DNA from 3 places in the Kribbella sp. NPDC003557 genome. Region 3 is predicted to be linked to each of the others. Evidence: riboswitches for the same ligand, from Rfam matches in the RefSeq annotation. Region 3 holds a riboswitch; each other region holds the start of a gene.
What was found. Region 3 has a riboswitch for ZMP and ZTP ahead of ABZW60_RS32375 (5-aminoimidazole-4-carboxamide ribonucleotide transformylase). Riboswitches for the same ligand answer to the same signal wherever they lie in the genome.
Positions count from the first base shown of each region.

Region 1 (7,127 bases), on a different contig from region 3:
TGGGAGAGCGTCCGTGAGTTCACCGTCGGCACGGTCGAGCTGCCGGCCACCCGCAAGCGCAAGAAGATCGGGTGGGGACCGAAGGCGATCCGGGTCCCGCAGGGTGGCAAGGACGAGCGGGTGCTCGCGGCGTGCGCGTACGTCGGGCCGGATCACTCGCTGTTCCTCGACGCCGGGCTGACGCAGCTGCTCTGCATGGCGGTCCCGTCGGGCGACAACACCTGGACCGTTCAGGACGCCGGGGCGGCCCCTCTTGGAACCGTCACCCGGATCCCGTCGACCCGGCCGCTGCTTCGCCCGAACTGGCGGATCGAGCAGCCCGGTCAGGTCGAGGTGATCGGGCGGACCGAGTGGCTGAGCGGCGACGCGAAGCAACTCGCGGAGAAGGCCGCCGGGCGGCTGTTCACCGGTGTACTCGACGCGCTCACCGGCTTCGGCGCCGAGGGCGGTGACCAGCCGACCAAGGAACGCGTGCTGGAGTGGCGCGCCGGCGACGACGTCGTCATGTTGTCCGAAGCAACCAAGTCGATCACGATCAAGGCCGCCTGGCTGGACCGCCGTCTCGCCTTCGCCTACACGCTCGTTGCCGGATGAACCACCTACCCCGGCGGGCTCGGGAGATCGCGGCGTCGGTGCGGTCCGGGGACGTCAGCGCGGTGGAGGTTGTGGAGCGGGCTCTCGAGGCGGCTCGGCGGCTCGATCCGGTGTTGCACTTCCTCGAGGCGCTTGACGCGGACGGGGCGCGGCGTGCCGCGGAGCGGTTGGAGCCGACCGGATTGCTGGCGGGCGTACCGTTCCTGATCAAGGCGCGGACACCGCCCGAGTCGCCGATCCTGGAGCGCCTGATCGCGACGGGAGCGATCCCGATCGGGTGGTCGACGCGGGCCCGGCCGGGCGCCGTCTCGCTGACGTTCGGGTGGAACGGGCAGGAGTACACGCGGAATCCTTGGGATCCGGCGCGATCACCCGGTGGCTCGACCGCCGGGGGAGCGGCGGCGGTCGCGGCAGGCGTCGTACCGATCGCGACCGGTGGGGACAGCGGCGGATCCTTGCGGATCCCGGCATCGTTCTGCGGGATCGTCGGGTTCAAGGGCACATACGGCCGGGTCCCACGGCCGGGTGGGCGTGGGTCGGGTGGGCGTGGGTCGGGCGGTCGCGGGTCGGGCGGTCGCGGGTCGGGCGGGCTGACGACGGCCGGCGTGGTCGGCGCGGATCTCGACGACGTCATCCTCGCGACGAGCATCGCCAGCGGCCCGCACCATCTCGATCCGTCTGCCCTGCCGCACTGGCCCGTACCAATTGAGCCCGCGCGGCGGTGGCGGGTCGCGTACTTCTCCACACTCGGCGCCTGTCCCGCAGACGAAGGCGTCGACCACGTGCTCCGTGAACGCCTGGCCGCGGCGGACGTCGAGGTCGTCGCCGTACCGCTGGAGCTCGCGCCCACGGACGAGGCATGGCCGGTCCTGTCAGCGCTCGACAACGGCCGCGGCGTGGAGGCCGCCGCTGCCGACCGTGCTCGTGAGATCCGTGACCACAACAACGCTGCGCTCGGCCGCCTGTTCGCCGAGGTCGACGTACTGATCACACCGACGACGCTGACCGTTGCCCACGGCTACGACCAGCACGAGGAGAGCATCGTCACCGGCGATCCGTGCTGGGTGTTCAACGTGACCGGCCACCCCGCGGTGAGCGTCCCGGCCGGTCTGTCGAGCGGGCTCCCGGTCGGGATGCAGGTCGTCGCGCCCCACGGCGCCGACGCCGTCGCGCTCGCCGCGGCCAGGCACCTGCAGGCAAGCCTCCCGCCGCCCCCGATCTGCGCGGCGCACTGATTCAGCGTGGGTGCTCCGAGCGCCAGTTCTTGATCATCTGGTCCATGTCGGCGTGGATGAAGGCGAAGAAGTCGGCCGCCTCGGTCAGGCGGCGGCCGACGGGGGAGTCCTCGCCGAACAGGGACGCGCCGGAGCGGCTGGTCGACTCCCACTCGCTGAGGGCCAGGTTGCGCCGCTCGAGGATCGCCGCGAAGACGTCCTCGCGGATCCGGTAGTGGTCCTTGCGGGATCCCGGCAGCCGCTCGCGGGAGATGAACGACACCTGCAGCAACTGCCGTACGGCGCCGGACACCGCCGGCTGGCTGATCTTCAGCGACTCGGCGAGCTCGGCCGCCGTCATCGTCCCGGTCGGGCTCACCAGCATCGCGCCCATCACCCGCGCCGACATCGTCGGTACGCCGCTGTTCGCCAGCACGCCCGCGAACCGCTCGACGAACTGACTGACTGCCTCCCGACTGGGTTCCTCCACCATGGTTGAAGCTTACAGTAATTTGATCTATCGCAACTATCACAGACTTCTGATATTTTGAATTTCATGACCTCGACCATCGGCACCTCTCAGCCGGCCCTCACCGGCGCCCGGCGTTTCGGTGTCCTCATCGCACTGTGTCTCGCCGTCCTCGTGCTCGGCCTGGACACCACCGTGCTCAACGTCGCCCTGCCGACGCTCGCCCAGGACCTGGACGCGTCCACCAGCCAGCTGCAGTGGATGGCGAACAGCTACAACCTGGTGCTGGCCGCGCTGCTGCTGCCGGCCGGCCTGCTCGGCGACCGGTACGGGCGGCGCAGGATCATCGCGATCGCGCTGTCGCTGTTCGGGCTGGCGTCCGTGGCCTGCGCGCTGTCGGACTCGGCCGGCCGGCTGATCGCCGCCCGCGCCTTCCTCGGGATCGGCGCGGCCATGATCGTCCCGGTCGCGCTGTCGCTGATCACCGTGCTGTTCCGCACCGCCGAGGAGCGGAAGAAGGCGATCGGGTTCTTCGTCGTCGCCAACAGCATCGGCATGCCGCTCGGCCCGATCGTCGGCGGCCTGCTGCTCGACCACGCCGGCTGGCAGTGGATCTTCGTCATCAACGTGCCGATCGCGTTCCTCGCCGCGCTCGCCGTCACGCTGCTCGTCCCGGAGAGCCGCAGCGCGAACAGTCCGGCCATCGACTGGCCCGGCATCGTCTTGTCCAGTGCGGGTCTGGCCGCTCTGGTGTACGGCGTGACCAAGGCCGGCGAGACGTCCTGGGGTGACAGCGTGACCGTCGTCTTCCTCGGGCTGGCCGTCGTGCTGATCGCCGGATTCCTGCTCTGGCAGCGGCGGGCGACCGGGCCGCTGATCGAGCTGCGGCTGTTCAGCGAGCGGGTCTTCACCGGCGGCGCCGTGCTGCTGACGGTGTCGGTGTTCGCGATCTTCGGGTTGCTGTTCACGATGCCGCAGTACTTCCAGGGCATCAACGGGTCCGACGCGCTGCACACCGGGCTGAAGCTGCTGCCGTTCATCGGCGGTATGACGGTCGGCGCCAAGCTGGCCGAACCGGTCGAGGCCCGCGCCGGCACGCGGCTCGTGGTGATGACCGGTTTCGCGGTCATGGCCGTCGGCTTCGTGCTCGGCGCCTTCACCGACCTCGGCACCGGGTACGGCTACACCGCGATCTGGTTCGCCGTGGTCGGGTTCGGCCTCGGGTGCTCGATGCCGCAGGCAATGAACGCGGCGCTCGGCGTCCTCGACCCGGAGCGGGCCGGCACCGGATCGGGCCTGCTGCAGGCGTTCCGCCAGGTCGGCGGCACGGTCGGGGTCGCCGTACTGGGCACAGTCCTGAACTCGGTCTACCGGAACAACGTGGACACGACGGGTCTCCCGGCGCAGGCCGCGGACGCGGTCGAGAAGAGCCTCGGCGGCGGACTCGCGGTGGCCGCGAAGACCGGGTCAGCCGACCTCGCGAACACCGTGCGGGACGCCTTCCTCACCAGCCTGAACACCACGATGTGGGTCTCCGCCGCCATCGCCGTCGCCGGCGCCGTCCTCGCGGCCGTCCTGATGCCGAAGCGCGCCGCAAAGCCCTCGCAGGACGTGCTGATGGGAGTGCAGGACTCCTGACCACAAGACACAGCGCCCGCTCCTTCGGGGGAGCGGGCGCTGCTTCGTGTGTCAGCTGAGCTCGAGGCCCGGGTACAGCGGGAACTTGTCGAGCATCTCGGCCGAGGCGGCCTTGGTCTTGTCGGCGACGCCGTCGGCCAGGACGTACTTCGCCTTGGACGGCGCGCCCGCGGACGTGGTCGTCGGCGTCGTCGCGGACAGCACGTCGACGATCAGCTCGGCGACCCGGTCGAACTCGTCGGCGCCGAAGCCGCGGGTGGTCAGCGCCGGCGTACCGATCCGGACGCCGGAGGTGTACCAGGCGCCGTTCGGGTCGCGCGGGACCGCGTTGCGGTTGGTGACGATACCCGCGTCGAGCAGCGCCGACTCGGCCTGCCGGCCGGTGATGCCGTACGACGAGACGTCGAGGAGGACCAGGTGGTTCTCGGTGCCGTCGGTGACCAGCTTCACGCCGCGCTTCATCAGACCCTCGGCGAGCGTGACCGCGTTGTCGGCGACGGCCTGCGCGTACTGCTGGAACGAGGGCTGCCGCGCCTCGGCCAGCGCCACGGCCTTCGCGGCCATCGTCTGGCTGAGCGGACCGCCGAGGACCATCGGGCAGCCGCGGTCGACCGAATCGGCGTACTCCGGCTGGCACAGGACCATGCCGCCGCGCGGACCGCGCAGCGACTTGTGGGTCGTGGTCGTCGTGACGTGCGCGTGCGGGACCGGGTCGAAGTCGCCGGTGAACACCTTGCCCGCGACCAGGCCGGCGAAGTGCGCCATGTCGACCATCAGGGTCGCGCCGACCTCGTCGGCGATCTCGCGCATCTTCGCGAAGTTCACCTTCCGCGGGTACGCCGAGTAGCCGGCGATCAGGATCAGCGGCTTGAACTCGCGGGCCTTGCGGGCCACCTCGTCGTAGTCCAGCAGCCCGGTCTCCGGGTCGGTGCCGTAGGAGTGCTGGTTGAACATCTTGCCGGAGATGTTCGGCCGGAAGCCGTGCGTCAGGTGACCGCCCGCGTCCAGCGACATGCCGAGCATCTTCTGGTCGCCGAGCGCCTTGCGGAGCTTGGTCCAGTCGTCCTCGGTCAGGTCGTTGACGTGCTTCGCGCCCGCCTCGGCCAGCGCCGGGGACTCGATCCGCTGGGCCAGGATCGCCCAGAACGCGACCAGGTTCGCGTCGATGCCGGAGTGCGGCTGGACGTAGGCGTGCGGGGCGCCGAACAGGGCCCGGGCGTGGTCGGCCGCGGTCTGCTCGACGGTGTCGACGTTCTGGCAGCCGGCGTAGAAGCGGTGCCCGATGGTGCCCTCGGCGTACTTGTCCGACAGCCAGTTGCCCATCGTGAGCAAGGTGGCGGGGGAGGCGTAGTTCTCACTCGCGATCAGCTTCAGCGAGGACCGCTGGTCGGCCAGCTCGGCCCTGATGGCGCCGGCGATGGTGGGCTCCACCGCGGCGATCACCTGCAGCGCGTTGTTGTACGCGGCCGACGCGGCGGCGGCGTCGAAAGGTTGAGTCATCGTTGTCTCTCCTGCGGTTGCAGTGGGTCGCCGGCACCCAGGCGCACGGTGCCCGCGTTCTTCGCTCCCCGGTGGTTCTCCACCTAGCGCGCCAGTCGCGACTGCCCTAAAGAAAAGGCATAGTCACCCTATCGCGCGGTCGACGATCTGCTGGAACGGCGTCGTCCTCGGCAGCGTGCCGAACACCCCACCCCAGTCCTTGGCCAGCCGGGACGCCACGAACGCGTCCGCGACCTCGGGCGTCGAGTGCCGGATCAGCAGGGAGGCTTGCAGGCACAGGGCCATCAGCGCGGCCAGCCGCCGCGCGCCGGCTTCGGCGTTCTCGATGTCAGCAAGCGCTTGCAGTACGTCGTTCACCGCCGCGTCCAGCCGCTGGTCCGCACCCTGTACGGCGGCCATCTCGGTCAGCCACGCGTCGAGCGACTCGGGCCTGCGCAGCGCCCGCAGGACGTCGAGGGCGTTCACGTTCCCCGACCCCTCCCAGATCGAGTTCAGCGGCGACTCCCGGTAGAGCAGCGGCAAGCCCGACTCCTCGACGTACCCGTTCCCGCCGAGACACTCGAGCGCCTCCGCCACCATGAACGGCGTCCGCTTACACACCCAGAACTTCGCGAGCGGCAGAGCGATCCGCCGAAAGGCCGCCTGCTGTGCGGCGCCGCCGGTCGCAGCGTCCACGGCCGCCGCCAACCGCATTCCCAGGGCCGTTGCTGCCTCGCTCTCGATGGCGAGATCCGCGAGCACGTTCTGCATCGCGGGCTTGTCCGCCAGCAACCCACCGAACGCCGACCGATGCCGCGTGTGCCAGACGGCCTCCACGAGCGCCCGCCGCTGCAGCGCGGCCGACCCCAGCACACAGTCCAGCCGCGTCGCCGCCACCATCTCGATGATCGTCCGCACCCCGGCGCCCTCGTCACCCAGCCGGTACCCGATGGTGCCGTGGAACTCGACCTCCGACGACGCGTTCGAGCGGTTCCCGAGCTTGTCCTTCAACCGCTGCAGCGCGAACGGGTTCCGGTTGCCATCGGCAAGAACCCGCGGTACGACGAAGCAGCTCAGCCCGTCCGGCGCCTGCGCCAGGACCAGGAACACGTCCACCTGCGGCGCCGAGCAGAACCACTTGTGCCCGTTCAGCTGGTACACGTCCCCGGCCGGCGTCGCGGTGGTGAGGTTCGCCCGGACGTCGGAGCCGCCCTGCTTCTCGGTCATGCCCATCCCGGCCAGCACACCGCGCTTCGCCCCGACCGGCAGCCGCCGGACGTCGTACTCGGTCGACGCGAGCTGCGGGATCCACTCCTTGGCGAGCTGCTCGTCCGCCCTGAGCGCCGGCACCGCGGCGTACGTCATCGAGATCGGGCAGCCGTGCCCCGGCTCGACCTGCGACCACAGGTAGAACCCGGCGGCGCGGGTCAGGTGCGGCGCCGGGCGGTCGCCCGGCTCGGCCGTCCAGGGCGCGGCCTGCAGCCCGAACCCGACGGCCTGCTCCATCAGCCAGTGCCAGGACGGGTGGAAGTCGACCTCGTCGATCCGGTTCCCGTAGCGGTCGTGGGTGCGCAGGACCGGCGGGTTCTGGTTCGCCGGGAGTGCGTGCGCGCGGGCCTCCTCGGAGCCGGCGAGTCCGCCGATCCGGCTCAGGCCGGGATCCGCCGTCAGGTCGGCGTACGGACGCAGAGCGTCACCGAGGGGCTGATCGTGGGTGAAGAAGTTCACGCCCC
Region 1 is NZ_JBEXMY010000005.1:59,244-66,370, reverse strand. It holds gene ABZW60_RS20965 (hypothetical protein) at 1-594, shown strand, start outside; gene ABZW60_RS20960 (amidase) at 591-1,829, shown strand; gene ABZW60_RS20955 (MarR family transcriptional regulator) at 1,831-2,301, opposite strand; gene ABZW60_RS20950 (DHA2 family efflux MFS transporter permease subunit) at 2,365-3,915, shown strand; gene ABZW60_RS20945 (glycine hydroxymethyltransferase) at 3,967-5,415, opposite strand; ZMP/ZTP riboswitch at 5,444-5,524, opposite strand; gene ABZW60_RS20940 (acyl-CoA dehydrogenase family protein) at 5,539-7,127, opposite strand, start outside.
Region 1: another riboswitch for ZMP and ZTP. It lies ahead of ABZW60_RS20945 (glycine hydroxymethyltransferase); the one in region 3 lies ahead of ABZW60_RS32375 (5-aminoimidazole-4-carboxamide ribonucleotide transformylase).

Region 2 (7,127 bases), on a different contig from region 3:
GGAAGCCTTCCTGACCCCGGGCGGCTCGTCGTTCATGGACTTCCTGGCCGGGCACGCGCCCGACCTGCTGCCCGGACGACGGTCGCTGGGCCAGGGTGACCTGTCCAGCGAAGTCCCGCACGGCACGACGATCGTGGCGGCCACCTTCCCCGGTGGCGTGATCATGGCCGGCGACCGGCGGGCCACGATGGGCAACATCATCGCCCAGCGTGACATCGAGAAGGTGTTCCCCGCCGACGAGTACTCGGCGGTCGCGTTCGCCGGCTCGGCCGGCTTCGGGATCGAGATGGTCCGGTTGTTCCAGGTCGAGCTGGAGCACTACGAGAAGCTCGAGGGCGCCACCCTGAGCCTCGACGGCAAGGCCAACCGGCTCAGCGCGCTGATCCGCGGCAACCTGCCGATGGCGATGCAGGGCCTCACCGTGGTGCCGCTGTTCGCGGGCTACGACGAGGACATCAAGGGCGGCCGGATCTTCTCCTACGACCCGACCGGCGGTCGTTACGAGGAGACCCACTTCCACAGCGTCGGCTCGGGCTCGCTGTTCGCCCGCGGCGCGCTGAAGAAGCTGTACCGCGAGGACCTGTCCGAGACCGACTGCGCGACGGTGGCGATCCAGTCCCTGATCGACGCGGCCGACGACGACTCGGCGACGGGCGGCCCGGACATGCTCCGGCGGATCTTCCCGGTGGTCGGCGTGGTCACCGCGGACGGTTACCGGCGGCTGCCGGAGGACGAGGTGGCGACGCTCGTCGACGCGGCCTGGAGCCAGCGGCACCAGCGCCCCGACGGCCCGGCCTCGGCGTCCCTGACCTGACCTTGACCCCGATCAACTGACGAGGACGACACCTTCGATGAGCGTTCCCTTCTACGTCTCGCCCGAGCAGCTGATGCGGGACCGGGCGGACTTCGCCCGCAAAGGCATCGCCAAGGGCCGCAGCGCGATCGCGCTGCAATATGCCGACGGCATCCTGTTCGTCGCGGAGAACCGGTCGCCCGCGCTGCACAAGGTGGCCGAGATCTACGACCGGATGGCTTTCGCCGCCGTCGGGCGCTACAACGAGTTCGAGAACCTGCGGATCGCCGGCGTCCGGCTCGCCGACATGCGGGGGTACTCCTACGACCGGCGCGACGTCACCGGCCGGGCGCTGGCCAACGCCTACGCCCAGACCCTCGGCGCGATCTTCTCCTCCGGCGGCGAGAAGCCGCTCGAGGTCGAGATCCTGGTCGCCGAGATCGGCACCAGCGCGGCCGAGGACCAGATCTACCGGCTCACGTACGACGGCTCCATCGCCGACGTCCGTGGGTACGCCGTGATGGGCGGCCCGGCCGACCAGGTCGCGGACTACGTCGGCGAGCACTACACCGAGGGCATCTCGCTGGCCGGCGCGCTCCGGCTCGCGGTGGACGCGCTCGGCCACGACGGCACCGAGGTCCGGGAGCTGACGCCGGACCAGCTCGAGGTCGCGGTCCTGGACCGCACCCGGTCCCAGGTGCGCAAGTTCAAGCGGATGTCCGAGGAGACGCTGGCCGGCATCCTGAGCGAGTCCCGTCCGGCCGAGGCGCCGACGGAGCCCGCCGAGGGCGAGGGCAAGTCCGAGGCGTCAGGGGAGTCGTCGACCGACGAAGCTCCGACCGCCCCGCCGGAGGACGACGCACCGGTCGCACCGCCGGAGGATCCCGACACCGACCGTCCCCTGTGACGGACCAGCTCGACGACGCAGCCGCCACCGACGAGGTGGCGGCTGCGCCGTCTGACGGCCGGTCGGCCGGCGCCGTCGCGGCGCCTCCGGGAGAGTTCCGGGATGGGGACCCCGGGCCGTGGGTGCTCGTGGGGGAGGAGCCTGGCTTCAACCGGTTCCTGAGTGTGAGCCTCCGGCGGTACCGGCTGCCGGACGGGCGCGAGGTCGACTGGGACGTCCTCGGCCCGAAGTCCGCCGACGGGATCACCGCAGGTGTGACCGTGCTGCCGTTGACACCCGAGGGCCGGATCGTCACGATCCGGATGTTCCGGGCCGGTCCCGATGCCGTGGTCACGAATCTGCCCGGCGGCCTGGTCGAGCCCGGCGAGGACGTCGCCCTCGCAGGTGCACGGGAGCTCGAGGAGGAGACCGGTTACACCTGCGAGACGCTCGACGTGGTCGGCTGGCAGTGGTCCGGCGCCTCCTCGACGTACCGCAAGTACGTCGCGATCGCACGGCTGCCGCCCGGACGGGAAGCAGCAGCTGGACGAGACCGAGGACTGTGTCCCGGTGGAGCTGACCGTGGACGCGTTCCGTGCCGAGCTGCGCACTCCGGGTGCGATGACTGGAATTGATGCCGCCTATCTGGCGTTGGACCACGCAGGCTTGCTCTAGCACATCTGCGGAGGACAACGATATGAGCGACTGGAACGCGAACGTCATCACGGAGTTCCGGACGAACGACGGCAAGGTCGGAGGCCAGTTCGAGGGCGCTCCGATGGTGCTGCTGCACCACTACGGCCGCAAGAGCGGACAGGAGTACGTCGCCCCGACGATGTACCTGGCCGACGAGACCGACCCGAGTGTCATCTACGTCTTCGCCAGCAAGGGCGGAGCCCCCACCAACCCGGAGTGGTACCGCAACCTCGTCGCGGCCGGTAAGGGCACCGTCGAGGTCGGCACCGAGACGTACGAGGTCGTCGTCAGCGAGGTGACCGGCGCCGAGCGCGACCGCATCTACGCCGAGCAGGCCCGACGCTACCCGGGCTTCGCCGACTACGAACGCAAGACCGCCGGGATCCGCACCATCCCGGTCCTCGCGCTGAAGCGCGCCTGAGCGCTCGGTATCCTGACAGCGGACCGCGACTGGCGCTGAGGTGGACGACCACCGGGGAACGGTCTGCCATCCGGCTTCGCCGCGCGCCTGGGCACCTTCGAACGCAGAGGAGTGCTTCAGATGACCGCTGATCTGATGATCGGGACCGATCTCGCGGCCGGGATGGTCGCCAAGGCCGCCGACCGCGCCCGCGTCGTGCAGGAGCAGTACGGCGTGCAGCCGTGCCTGGCGACCGTCCTGGTCGGTGACGACCCGGCGTCGGCGACCTACGTGCGGATGAAGCAGAACCGGTCGAAGAAGGCCGGGATCGCTTCGCGCAGCGTCGTGCTGCCGGCCGCGACGACCACCGAGGAACTCGTCGCGGAGATCACCAAACTGTCCGACGACCCGGCCGTGCACGGGATCCTGCTGCAGCATCCGGTGCCGGCACAGATCGACGAGCGGGCCGCCTTCGAGGCGATCGACCCGGCGAAGGACGTCGACGGCGTGACGATGCGCTCGTTCGCGGCGATGGCGTTCAATGACACCAGGGACCCCGGCTTCCGGTCCGCGACGCCCGGCGGGATCATGCGGCTGCTGGCGGCGTACGACGTACCGCTCGAAGGGGCGCACGCGGTCGTCATCGGCCGCAGCCCGATCCTCGGCAAGCCGGCCGGCATGTTGCTGCTGGCATCGAACGCGACCGTCACGTACGCGCACTCCCGGACCCGCGACCTGCCGGACCTGGTCCGGACCGCCGACGTCCTGATCGCGGCCGTCGGCAAGGCGGAGTTCGTCCGCGGCGACTGGCTGAAGCCGGGCGCGGTGGTGGTCGACGCCGGATACAACGAGGGCAACGTCGGCGACGTGCACTTCGCGGAGGCGGCCGAGGTCGCCCGGCTGATCACGCCGGTCCCGGGCGGGGTCGGGCCGATGACGATCGCCCTGCTGCTGGAGCAGACGGTCGACGCCGCCGAGGCGCAGCTGGGTTAGCGGTCGCAGCCGCCGTCCTTGTCCGGACGGGAGTGCGGCCGGGCGATGTCGTCGATGCCCTTGTAGGCGTACGGATCGGTGCCGGCGACCATCACGATGTCGCGGTAGTCGTGCTTGCCGACGTGGACGCCGTCCGGCACGGACTGCCAGGGCAGCAGCGACTCCGCGCTCATGTAGTGGTTGGCGAGCGCGCGGCGGAGTCCGTGCCGGCCGGTGTTCGGCAGTGATCGGTGCAAGAGGTAGCCGTTGAAGATCACCGCCGATCCTGCCGGTACTTCGACCGGTACGGCGTCGTCGTCGGAGTACGGGAAGTCGAACGCCTCCACCGTGCAGTCGAAGCGGAGGTCGTCCTGCTCCCGGTCGGGATAGATGACGCCGCGTTGATGCGAGCCGGGCAGCACCCAGAGGCAGCCGTTCTCCACCGTCGCGTCGTCGAGCGCGATCCAGGCGGCGGTCAGCGACCGGTCCCTGGTCGGGATGAAGAACTCGTCCTGGTGCCACGCCTGGCCCGGCTTGCCCTCGGGCTTGATGAACAGCATCGACTGCATCGCCTTCACGTTCGGCCCGATCAGAGCGGTGAGCGCCTCGACCACGCTGGGGGCGTGAAGTGCGGCAAGGGCCGCGTCGGACACCTTGTGCGGATGGTGGATGCACAAGAACCTGCGCAGGACATCGTCTGTGGGCTCGGCGTCTGTGGGTCGGGCGGCCGGAACGCCGCCGACGGCGCCGAGGTCACCGCGGCACAGTTGCTCGGCCGCGGTGTGGAGATCGGTCACCTGGCCGGGTGACAACGCCTGATCGAGGACGACGAAGCCGTCCCGGCGGTAGGACTCGATCAGCTCGTCGGTGACCGCGTCGAAGCGACGTACGCGGGTGGCAGAGGGCATGGGCGGGGCTCCGTCCGGTCCAGGTGTCGGTGTCCGGTTCACCGTCTCAGGGCCGATGGCCCCCGCCAATGTCGCGGCCGCGCGCTTTACTATCTGTTCGTGACCTCGGGACCACCGGCGATCAGCGTGAACTCCCTGGTCCAGATCGCGGATTACGCGCCCGGCGCGACCTACGGACCGCGCTGGTTGCCGAACTTCGAGCTGCTCTGGATCCTGCACGGATCGGCGCTCTGGCGGACCGAGGTGTACGACGACGCCGGCGTACGGCAGGCGACTGTCGAGCACGAGCTGCGCCCGGGGACGGTGGCGCTCGCCCGACGCGGACACCGGGACGCCTATATCTGGGACTGTGATCGCTGGTCGCGGCACGCCTATGTGCACTTCCAGATCGACGACTTCGGCGGGCTCGGCGATCCGGCCGGTTGGCCGTCGGTGCGGTCGATGTCCGATCCGGGTCTGCTCGAGGAGCTGTGCGCCTACGTGCTGGATCTGGCCGGTGCACCGTCGCCGGTCCGCGGACTGAGCGATCGGCTGGTGTCGACGATGCTGGAGGTCTTCGTCGGCGCTCCGCTCGGACCGACCCGTGCCGAGATGCCGGATGCCGTCCGGCGCATGGTGGACCACGTCGCCGCCCTGTGGGCCAGGACCGGTCCGCGGATCGTCCCGGTCGCGGAGCTGGCGGCGGCGGCCCATCTGTCGGCGGGGCATCTGCATCGGCTCTTCAGGGCGCAGTACGCCTGCGGGCCGGCGCAGGCGCTGGACCTGGTCCGGCTGGCCCGGGCGGCGATCGCGCTCCTGCGCACCAATGCGACGATCGGCGAGATCGCGTCCGACTGCGGCTACAGCAATCCGTACCACTTCTCGCGGCGCTTCGCCCTGGCGTACGGCGACCCGCCGGGGACGTTCCGTCGCCGCCGGCAGCTGTCCGATCCGCTCGCCCCGGTCCGGGAGGCCGGGCTGCTTCCGATCGCCCGGCGGCTGCTGGAAGCGGCCCGGACCGGCTGACCCGCGCGCACGATCCGAGACGGCTGTCCATACCTTGACTACCCTGGCCTAGGGTTGGGGGAGACGAACGAAGGAGGCGAGCACGTGGCGGTACGGGCGATCCGGGGTGCCACCCAGCTGGACGTGGACGAGCGAGAGCACCTGCTCGAGCGGTCCGCGGAGCTGGTGAAGGCGGTCCTGGAGGCGAACGATCTGGAGAACGAGGATCTGATCAGCATCCTGTTCACCGTCACGTCGGACCTGCGCTCGGAGTTTCCCGCCGTCGCCGGGCGGCAGATCGGGCTCACCGACGTACCGCTGATGTGCATGCAGGAGATCCCCGTGCCGCACGCGCTGCCGCGGGTGGTCCGGCTGATGGTGCACACCGAGACGTCCCGGTCGCGCGACAAGATCCAGCATGTGTACCTCCACGGCGCGGTCGCGCTCCGTCCTGATCTGACCGGCGCCCAGTGAAGGCAGCACGGTGACCGAGTTGCGGGGCCCGGTCCGGATCGTCGGCACCGGCTTGATCGGTACGTCGATCGGTCTCGCGCTGGCCCGGCTGGGTGTCGTCGTCGAGCTCGTCGACGGGAACCCGGACAACGCGCTGATGGCCGAGCGGATCGGCGCCGGCGCGCGGGTGGTCGACATCGAGCCGCAGCTGGTCGTGGTCGCTGTACCGCCGGACCACGTGGGTGCCGTCGTCGCGGAGCAGTTGCGGGAGACGCGAGCGATCGTCACCGACGCGGCCAGCGTGAAGTCGAAGCCGCTCTCCGACGCGCGCCGGCTGACCGACGACGTCAGCCGGTACGTCGGCAGCCACCCGATGGCCGGCTCCGAACGCAACGGCCCGCTCGCCGCGCGAGCGGACCTGTTCGACGGCGCCACCTGGGCGATCACGCCGCACGCCACGAGTGCCCCCGAGGCGGTCGACCTCGTACGGCGGCTCGCGGAGGCCTGTGGCGCGCGAACCGTCGAGCTGTCCGTCGAGGACCACGACCTGGGCGTGGCCCGGGTCTCGCACCTTCCGCACCTGATGTCGGCGCTCGCCGCGGGGACCCTCGCGGACGCGCCGTCCTCACATCTCGAGCTGTCCGGTCAGGGTGTCCGCGACGTCACCCGGATCGCGGCCGGCGACCCGCGGCTGTGGACCCAGATCGTGTCTGCGAATTCGACCGCGCTGACCGGCCTGCTGGAGCAGATCCGCGGCGAGCTCGACCGGCTGCTCGTTGCCCTCGGCAAGGAAGAGGCGGCCGACGAGCTGACCGCGATCCTCGGCCAGGGCGTGTCCGGCGCGGTGCGGGTGCCGGGCAAGCACGGTACGCCGCACATCGACCTGGTCACGGTGCTCGTCACGATCCCGGACCGCCCCGGCCAGCTGGCCCGGCTGTTCGCCGACGCGGCCGAGTCCGGCGCCAACGTCGAGGACCTGCGCATCGACCACAGCCCCGGCCGTCCGGTCGGTGAGGTCGAGCTGGCCGTCAAGCC
Region 2 is NZ_JBEXMY010000006.1:113,459-120,585, forward strand. It holds gene prcB (proteasome subunit beta) at 1-814, shown strand, start outside; gene prcA (proteasome subunit alpha) at 852-1,700, shown strand; gene ABZW60_RS25220 (NUDIX hydrolase) at 1,697-2,314, shown strand; gene ABZW60_RS25225 (nitroreductase family deazaflavin-dependent oxidoreductase) at 2,377-2,796, shown strand; ZMP/ZTP riboswitch at 2,812-2,896, shown strand; gene ABZW60_RS25230 (tetrahydrofolate dehydrogenase/cyclohydrolase catalytic domain-containing protein) at 2,917-3,768, shown strand; gene ABZW60_RS25235 (phytanoyl-CoA dioxygenase family protein) at 3,765-4,655, opposite strand; gene ABZW60_RS25240 (helix-turn-helix domain-containing protein) at 4,755-5,660, shown strand; gene aroH (chorismate mutase) at 5,745-6,113, shown strand; gene ABZW60_RS25250 (prephenate dehydrogenase) at 6,124-7,127, shown strand, end outside.
Region 2: another riboswitch for ZMP and ZTP. It lies ahead of ABZW60_RS25230 (tetrahydrofolate dehydrogenase/cyclohydrolase catalytic domain-containing protein); the one in region 3 lies ahead of ABZW60_RS32375 (5-aminoimidazole-4-carboxamide ribonucleotide transformylase).

Region 3 (7,127 bases):
TTCGACGTCGTCCGCGACATGCCGGCGCTGAAGGTCGTGCAGCTGCAGACGGCCGGGTTCGAGCACGTGCAGTCCCGGCTCGCCGACGGTGTCACCTTGTGCAACGCGCGGGGCGTCCACGACGCGTCCACGGCCGAGCTGGCGGTCGGCCTGATCCTGGCGTCGTACCGGAACCTGCCGCGTGCGGTCCGTGACCAGGAGCGCGAGGTCTGGCCGGGGTCGTACGACGAGGTCGACGACTCGCTCGCCGACCGCACGGTGCTGATCCTGGGGTACGGCGCGATCGGCGAGGCGCTCGAGCGGCGGCTGACCGGTTTCGAGTGCGACGTGATCCGGGTCGCGCGGCGGGCGCGGGACGGTGTGCACCCGATCGCGGAGTTGCCGGCGCTGTTGCCGCGCGCGGACGTCGTGGTGCTGCTGACGCCCGCGACGCCGGAGACCAAGCGGATGGTGGACGCGAAGTTCCTGGCGTCGATGAAGGACGGCGCGCTGCTGGTGAATGTGGCGCGCGGCATCGTCGTGGACACCGATGCCTTGCTCGCCGAGCTCGGGACGCGGCGGCTGCGGGCCGCGCTCGACGTGACCGATCCCGAGCCGTTGCCCGCCGGACATCCGCTGTGGTCTGCTCCGAACGTGCTGGTCAACCCGCACCGCGGCGGCGCCTCGACGGCGTTCGCGCCGCGGGTCGCGCGGCTGGTGCGGGCGCAGTTGCAGCGCTACGCGTCCGGGGAACCGTTGATCAATGTCGTGGCGGGGCCGCCACGCTAGGACACGCTAGGAGGAGGACGACGATGTCCGACGCCGTACTGCTGATCGGGACCAAGAAAGGGCTCTGGATCGGCCGGAGCGACGCTGCCCGCAAGGACTGGCAGCTGGACGGACCGGTGCCCGAGTTCGAGATGCAGGGTGTGTACGCCGTGGGCATCGACACCCGTGGCGACCGGCCCCGCCTGTTCGTCGGCGGCACCAGTGAGCACTGGGGTCCCGCGGTCTTCCACTCCGACGATCTCGGCAAGAGCTGGGCTGAGCCGCCGGAGGGCTCGATCGGGTTCCCGGAGGACGCCGACGCGTCGCTGGAGCGCGTCTGGCAGATCCAGCCGGGGCCGGCCGGTCAACCTGGCGTTGTGTACGCCGGCTCCGAGCCGCAGGCGCTGTGGAAGTCGACCGACGGCGGAGTGACGTTCGAGCTGGTCCGCGGCCTGTGGGACCACCCGCACCGGTCGGAGTGGGGCGCCGGGTTCGGTGGCGCGGCGATCCACACCGTGCTGCCGCACTCGACCGACCCCGACCGGATGAGCGTGGCGATGTCGACCGGCGGCGTCTACCGGACCACCGACGGCGGCGCGACCTGGTCGCCGGCGAACCAGGGGATCCAGGCGAAGTTCTTCCCGGACCCGTATCCGGAGTTCGGGCAATGCGTCCACAAACTGGCCGCGCACCCCGACGCGCCCGAGCGGATGTTCGCGCAGAACCACCACGGCGTGTACCGGTCGGACGACGCCGGCGGGATCTGGAAGTCGATCGCGGACGGCCTGCCGTCGGACTTCGGGTTCCCGATCGTCGTGCACCCGCACGAGCCCGAGACCGTGTACGTGTTCCCGCTGATCGCGGACGCGAACCGGATCCCCACCGAGGCGAAATGCCGGGTCTACCGGTCCCGCGACGCCGGCAGCACCTGGGAGCCGCTGTCCGCCGGACTGCCCGACATCTCCTACGCCCCGGTGCTGCGGGACGCGATGTCGACCGACACCGCCGACCCCGCCGGGGTGTACGTCGGCACGCGGGACGGCTGCGTCTACGCGAGCGCCGACGCCGGCGACAGCTGGACCGAGGTCGCCCGCCACCTGCCCGACGTCCTGACCGTGCGCGCCGCGGTGGTCGGATGATCGGCGTCCGCCTGCCCACGGTGCTCCGTCCGTTCGCGGGCGGCGCCGAGCGCGTGGAAGTCGAGGCCAAGACCGTGGCCGAGGCGTTCGCCGCGCTCGATGCACCGCTGCGCCGGCGGCTGACCGACGAGCGGGGCGCGATCCGCCGGCACGTCAACATCTACCTGGGCGACGACAACATCCGCGATCTCGACGGGGTGCGGACGCCGCTCAGCGACGGCGACGAGCTGCTGATCCTGCCCAGCGTCGCGGGCGGCTGACGCCCGAAAACAAAAGACTGCACTTCCGGGCGCCGCTTGGTTAGCGTCGGGCGGCATGAGCAACGTCCTCCTGCTGACCGGGCCGTCCGGATCCGGTAAGACGACCGTGGCGCGCCTCGTCGCGACCGACGCGTCACGGCCGACCATGCACCTGACCACCGACGAGTTCTACCGCGGCATCCGCACCGGGTTCGTCGCGCCGTACCTGCCCGGCGCGCAACACCAGAACGAGGTGGTCGTCGACGCGATCGTCGCGACCGTCGCCGTCTATGCCCGCGGCGGGTACGACGTGGTGGTGGACGGGGTCATCGGTCCGTGGTTCCTGCCACCGTTCCGGGCTGCGGCCGCGACCGGCACGTGGACGATGTCGTACGTCGTCCTGCGCCCGGATCTCGGGACGACGTTGCGGCGCGGGCAGGCCCGGCCGCAGCCCGAGCTGACCGACGTCGACGCACTCACCGGTCTGCACGGCGCCTTCGCGGACCTCGGCCCGTTGGAGCCGCACGCACTCGACACCACCCGGCTCGACGCGGAGCGAACCGCCGCCGAGGTCCGCAATGCCGTTGCCTCGGGCTCCTACCTGCTCAACGCCAGCGACTGAGAACAGTCCGTGACCGTCCGCGCCGAGGGGTTGTGGCCCGGACCGGTCAGTTCTAGATTCGCCGATGGGGGCCGACGGTCGGGCCGTCGCTGGGGGGTGCCCGGGGGGAGGGGCACCCTATGCATGCGTTTCTGCACCGGCTCGGGCGCGGAGCGGCACATTTCCACTGGTTCGTGATCGCCGGCTGGCTGGTGGTCGTCGTCGGGCTGTTCGGCCTCAAGTCGGCGTTCGGCGGCACCTATGTCAACAACTACACCGTTCCGGGCAGTGAGTCATCCGCTGGTTTGAACATCCTGAACAAGGACTTCAGCACCGCCGGCGGCTACTCGGGCTCGATCGTGTTCCACGCGAAGACCGGCACCGTGGCCGAACACGCGGCGCAGGTCAAGTCGTCGATGGACGCGGTCGCCGAACTGCCCGACGTGGTCAGCGCCGTGGACCCGCTGGCGACCTCGCAGGCGGCGTACATCTCCAAGGACGGCAGCATCGTGAACGCGCCGGTCTCGTTCTCGGTGGTCCCGGCCTCGCTCGACAGTTCGTACCTGGACAAGCTCGACGCGGCGGTCGGGCCGGCCCGCGCGGCCGGCCTCCAGGTCGAGTACGGCGGCGGCGCCGGGCAGATCGGGAAACAGGCCGACGACCTGTTGTCGGAGGCGATCGGCCTCGGACTCGCGCTGGTACTGCTGTTCCTGATGTTCCGGTCGATCGTCGCGGCCGGACTCCCGCTGCTGGCGGCGGTCTTCAGCGTCGGCGGCGGACTGGCGATCCTCGGCCTGCTGGCGGCCGTGAAGCAGTTCCCGGTGTCCGCGCCGACGGTCGCGACGTTGCTCGGCCTCGGGGTCGCGATCGACTACGGACTCTTCCTGGTGTCACGCCATCGTGAGCAGCTGGACGACGGGATGAGCGTGGGCGAGTCGGCGGGACGGGCCGCGTCCACCTCCGGTGCGGCGATCCTGGTCGCGGGCGGGACGGTCGTGATCGCGATCCTCGGCCTGTACGTATCCGGCGTACCGTTCGTCGGCGCGCTCGGGCTGTCGTCGGCGATCGTGGTCGCCGTCACGGTGCTGGCCGCGCTGACGCTGATCCCCGCCCTGCTGGGACTCGCGAAGCTGATGGTCCTGAACCGCAAGGACCGGCATCACCTCGCCGAGGAACGCGAGCTCGAGGCCGGTCTCGCGGACGAGTCGGCGATCGCCGAGCACCGCGCGGAGGAACACGAACGCCGGGACGCCAAACACGAGCAGAGCGCGTTCGCGCGCTGGGGGCGCATGGTGAGCGCCCGGCCCTGGCCGTGGGGCATCGCCGCCACGGTGGTGCTGCTCGTGCTGGCGATCCCGCTGCTGTCGATGAACCTCGGCCAGCTCGACGCCGGTACCGACCCGGCCGAGGACTCCAGCCGCAAGGCGTACGACCTGATCGCGCAGGGCTTCGGTCCGGGGGCCAACGGTCCGCTGACGGTCGTCGTCCAGCTCGAGTCGGTGAGTCCGGCCGACAAGCAGTCGGTGCTCAGCGGGCTCGCGTCGACGCTGCAGACGACCCCGGGCGTGGCCGCCGTCCAGCAGCCGACCACGAACAGCGCCGGGACGACCGCGATCATCAACGTCGTCCCGACCACGTCGCCGTCGTCGGCCGAGACCGAGGACCTGATCAGCCGGATCCGCGACGACGTGCTGCCCGCCCAGAAGGAACCGACGTACGTCGTCGGCACCACCGCCGGGTACGTCGACTTCACCGAGAAGGTGGGCGGCCGGATGCCGTGGCTGATCGGGGCCGTGGTGCTGCTCGCGTTCGTGCTGCTGACGGTCGCGTTCCGCTCGCTGCTGATCGGGGTGAAGGCCGCGATCCTCAACCTGTTGTCGGTCGGGGCCGCGTACGGGGTGATCGTCGCGGTCTTCCAGTGGGGCTGGGGATCGTCGCTGGTCGGCATCGACGAGAAGGTGCCGATCCCGTCGTTCGTGCCGATGCTGATGTTCGCGATCGTGTTCGGGCTGTCGATGGACTACGAGGTGTTCCTGCTGTCCCGGGTGCACGAGGCCTGGATCGCGACCCGGGACAGCCACCGCGCGGTGGCGATCGGGATCGGCGCGACGGCGCGGGTGATCACCACCGCGGCCGCGATCATGGTCGTGGTCTTCCTGAGCTTCGTCCTGGACGACGACCCGACGGTGAAGATGCTGGCGGTCGGCATGGCCGTGGCCGTCCTGATCGACGCCAGCATCGTCAGGATGATCCTGGTCCCGTCCGTGATGACACTGCTCGGCCCGCGGGCCTGGTGGCTGCCGCGCTGGCTGGACCGCATCGTGCCCGACATCCAGCTCGAGGGCGGGCCGCCGCCGGCACCCCCGGCCCCCAGGGAGAAGGTCGGCTCGGCCCCCTGATCAGTGCCGTGATCAATGGCGGAACAGCCGTACGCCGGTCGGGGACCAGGTGATCCCGGCCGCCGTACAGGCTGCCGCGACCTCGGGTGAGCGGATCGAACCGGCCGGCTCGGCGATCTGCGCGACGCCGTAGCGCTGGGCCTCCACCACGTTGTCGGTGAACGGCAACGCGCCGTCGGAGACCATCGACACGCCGGTCAGCGGATCGGCCGAGTGGCGGGCCCACCACAGCGTCGCCTTCTCGCCGGCGAGGCGGGTGCAGTCCACCCGTGACTGCTGCCCGGCGCCGACCCCGATCGTCATCCCGTCCTTCACGAACACGACGGTGTTGGACTGGGTGTACCGGGCGACGATCATGCCCAGCAGCAGATCACGCGCGGCGGCGTCCGGCACCTCGTCGGCCAGCAGGTCCCGGGTCAACGGCCGTGCGTCGCGCGTCTGCGACAGCCGGACCCCGAACAGCTCGCGGACCTCCTCCGCGGGCGGTTCGAAAGCCGGGTCGACCTCCAGCACGAGGTAGGTCCCGCGCTTCTTCGCGGCCAGGATCTCGACGACGCCCTCGTCGTACCCGGGCGCGATGATCCCGTCCGACACGACCCGTTTCAGCACCGCGGCCAGCTCGAGGTCGACCGGATGCGAGACCGCCACGAAGTCGCCGTACGACGACTTCGGGTCGGCGTCGCGGGCCCGGGTGTATGCCTCCGCCGCCGTCTCGCCGATGGCTGCGCCGGCGGGGGAGACGTGCTTGTACGACGCAGCGGCCGGCTTTCCGAGCGTGTGCGCGGCCTCCCGCACCAGTTGCCAGCCGGTCAGGGCGTCGAGGATGTTGATGTACGACGGTTCGCCGGCGACGACCGTGAACGGCGGGTGCTCGAGCGTCGCCGTCTGATGAGGGTTCGTTCCGTACCGCAGGCGCATCGGGACCTCCGAGTCGATCGGAGGCGCCCAGGCGGACGACGCCCTGTACTTTCGCTCCCTGGTGGTGATCCACCCTCGCCAGTCGCGGTACGGCCAGACTACTTCGTGGCCCGGACGACCAGCAGCGCCGCGTCCGCGGTGAGCGGCTGCCCGTGCCACCCGCTGTCGATCGTCACGTCGGTGAATCCGGCCTGCAGCAGGTCGGTCGTGATCTCCTCGGCCGACCGGAAGTACAAGACGTTGCGGTAGACCGCGTCGTGGCCGTCCGGGAACACGTTGTGCGCGTCGAACACCACCCGCCCGCCGGCGATCTCGATCAGCTCGAGCCATTCCTTCAGATGTCCGAACGCCGTGTCGCGTTCGCCGTACGTCGCCTCGCTGGTCCACTGCGCCCACGCGCGGGCCGCCGGGTTGCGCGACTCGAACGCGAACATCCCGCCGGGACGCAGCGCGGCGGCGAGGGCGGTCGCCGCGGCCCGGTGGTCCGCGACGTGCATCATCGTGTTGCCGCTGCTGACGACGAGATCGGCGTCGCCCGCGGGCTCCACCACCCGGTGGTCGCCGTCGATCCAGGTGACCGCGTCGGCGCCCGGCTGCCGGCGCGCGTAGCCGAGCATCGTCGGGCTCGGGTCGATGCCGATCACCGCCCGGCCCGGTGTGGCCAGGGAGCGGGTCAGCATGCCGGTGCCGCAGCCGAAGTCGATGACCTTCGTCGCACCCTCGGCCAGCGCCCGGTAGTACGCGTGGTCGTCGCCGGGCGGGTTGTCCAGGTCGTAGAGATGCACCAGCTGCTCGTCGCCGTACGGATCGTCAGTCACCTTTCGCATGCTAGGTCCTGCCGCGGACCAGGCAGTTGGGGAGCCGGTGCGGGGGACGAGTTCCGCACCGGCTCGATCAGGGGATCAGACCGCGGACACCCAGGCGTAGATGTCGGCGGGGCGACCGGCGCTCTCGGCGTGCTGCGGATCGAACGGCCCGTGCTTGCGCACCTCGTTGTCCGAGTTGCCCTCGACCGTGGTGATCCTCCCGTCGGTGCCGACGGCAACGACCACGCCGGTGTGCACGCTGGTGTCGGTGTTGTCGG
Region 3 is NZ_JBEXMY010000008.1:179,439-186,565, forward strand. It holds gene ABZW60_RS32350 (2-hydroxyacid dehydrogenase) at 1-768, shown strand, start outside; gene ABZW60_RS32355 (exo-alpha-sialidase) at 792-1,886, shown strand; gene ABZW60_RS32360 (MoaD/ThiS family protein) at 1,883-2,146, shown strand; gene ABZW60_RS32365 (AAA family ATPase) at 2,202-2,747, shown strand; gene ABZW60_RS32370 (MMPL family transporter) at 2,867-5,125, shown strand; gene ABZW60_RS32375 (5-aminoimidazole-4-carboxamide ribonucleotide transformylase) at 5,138-6,043, opposite strand; ZMP/ZTP riboswitch at 6,062-6,136, opposite strand; gene ABZW60_RS32380 (class I SAM-dependent methyltransferase) at 6,142-6,870, opposite strand; gene ABZW60_RS32385 (CHAP domain-containing protein) at 6,946-7,127, opposite strand, start outside.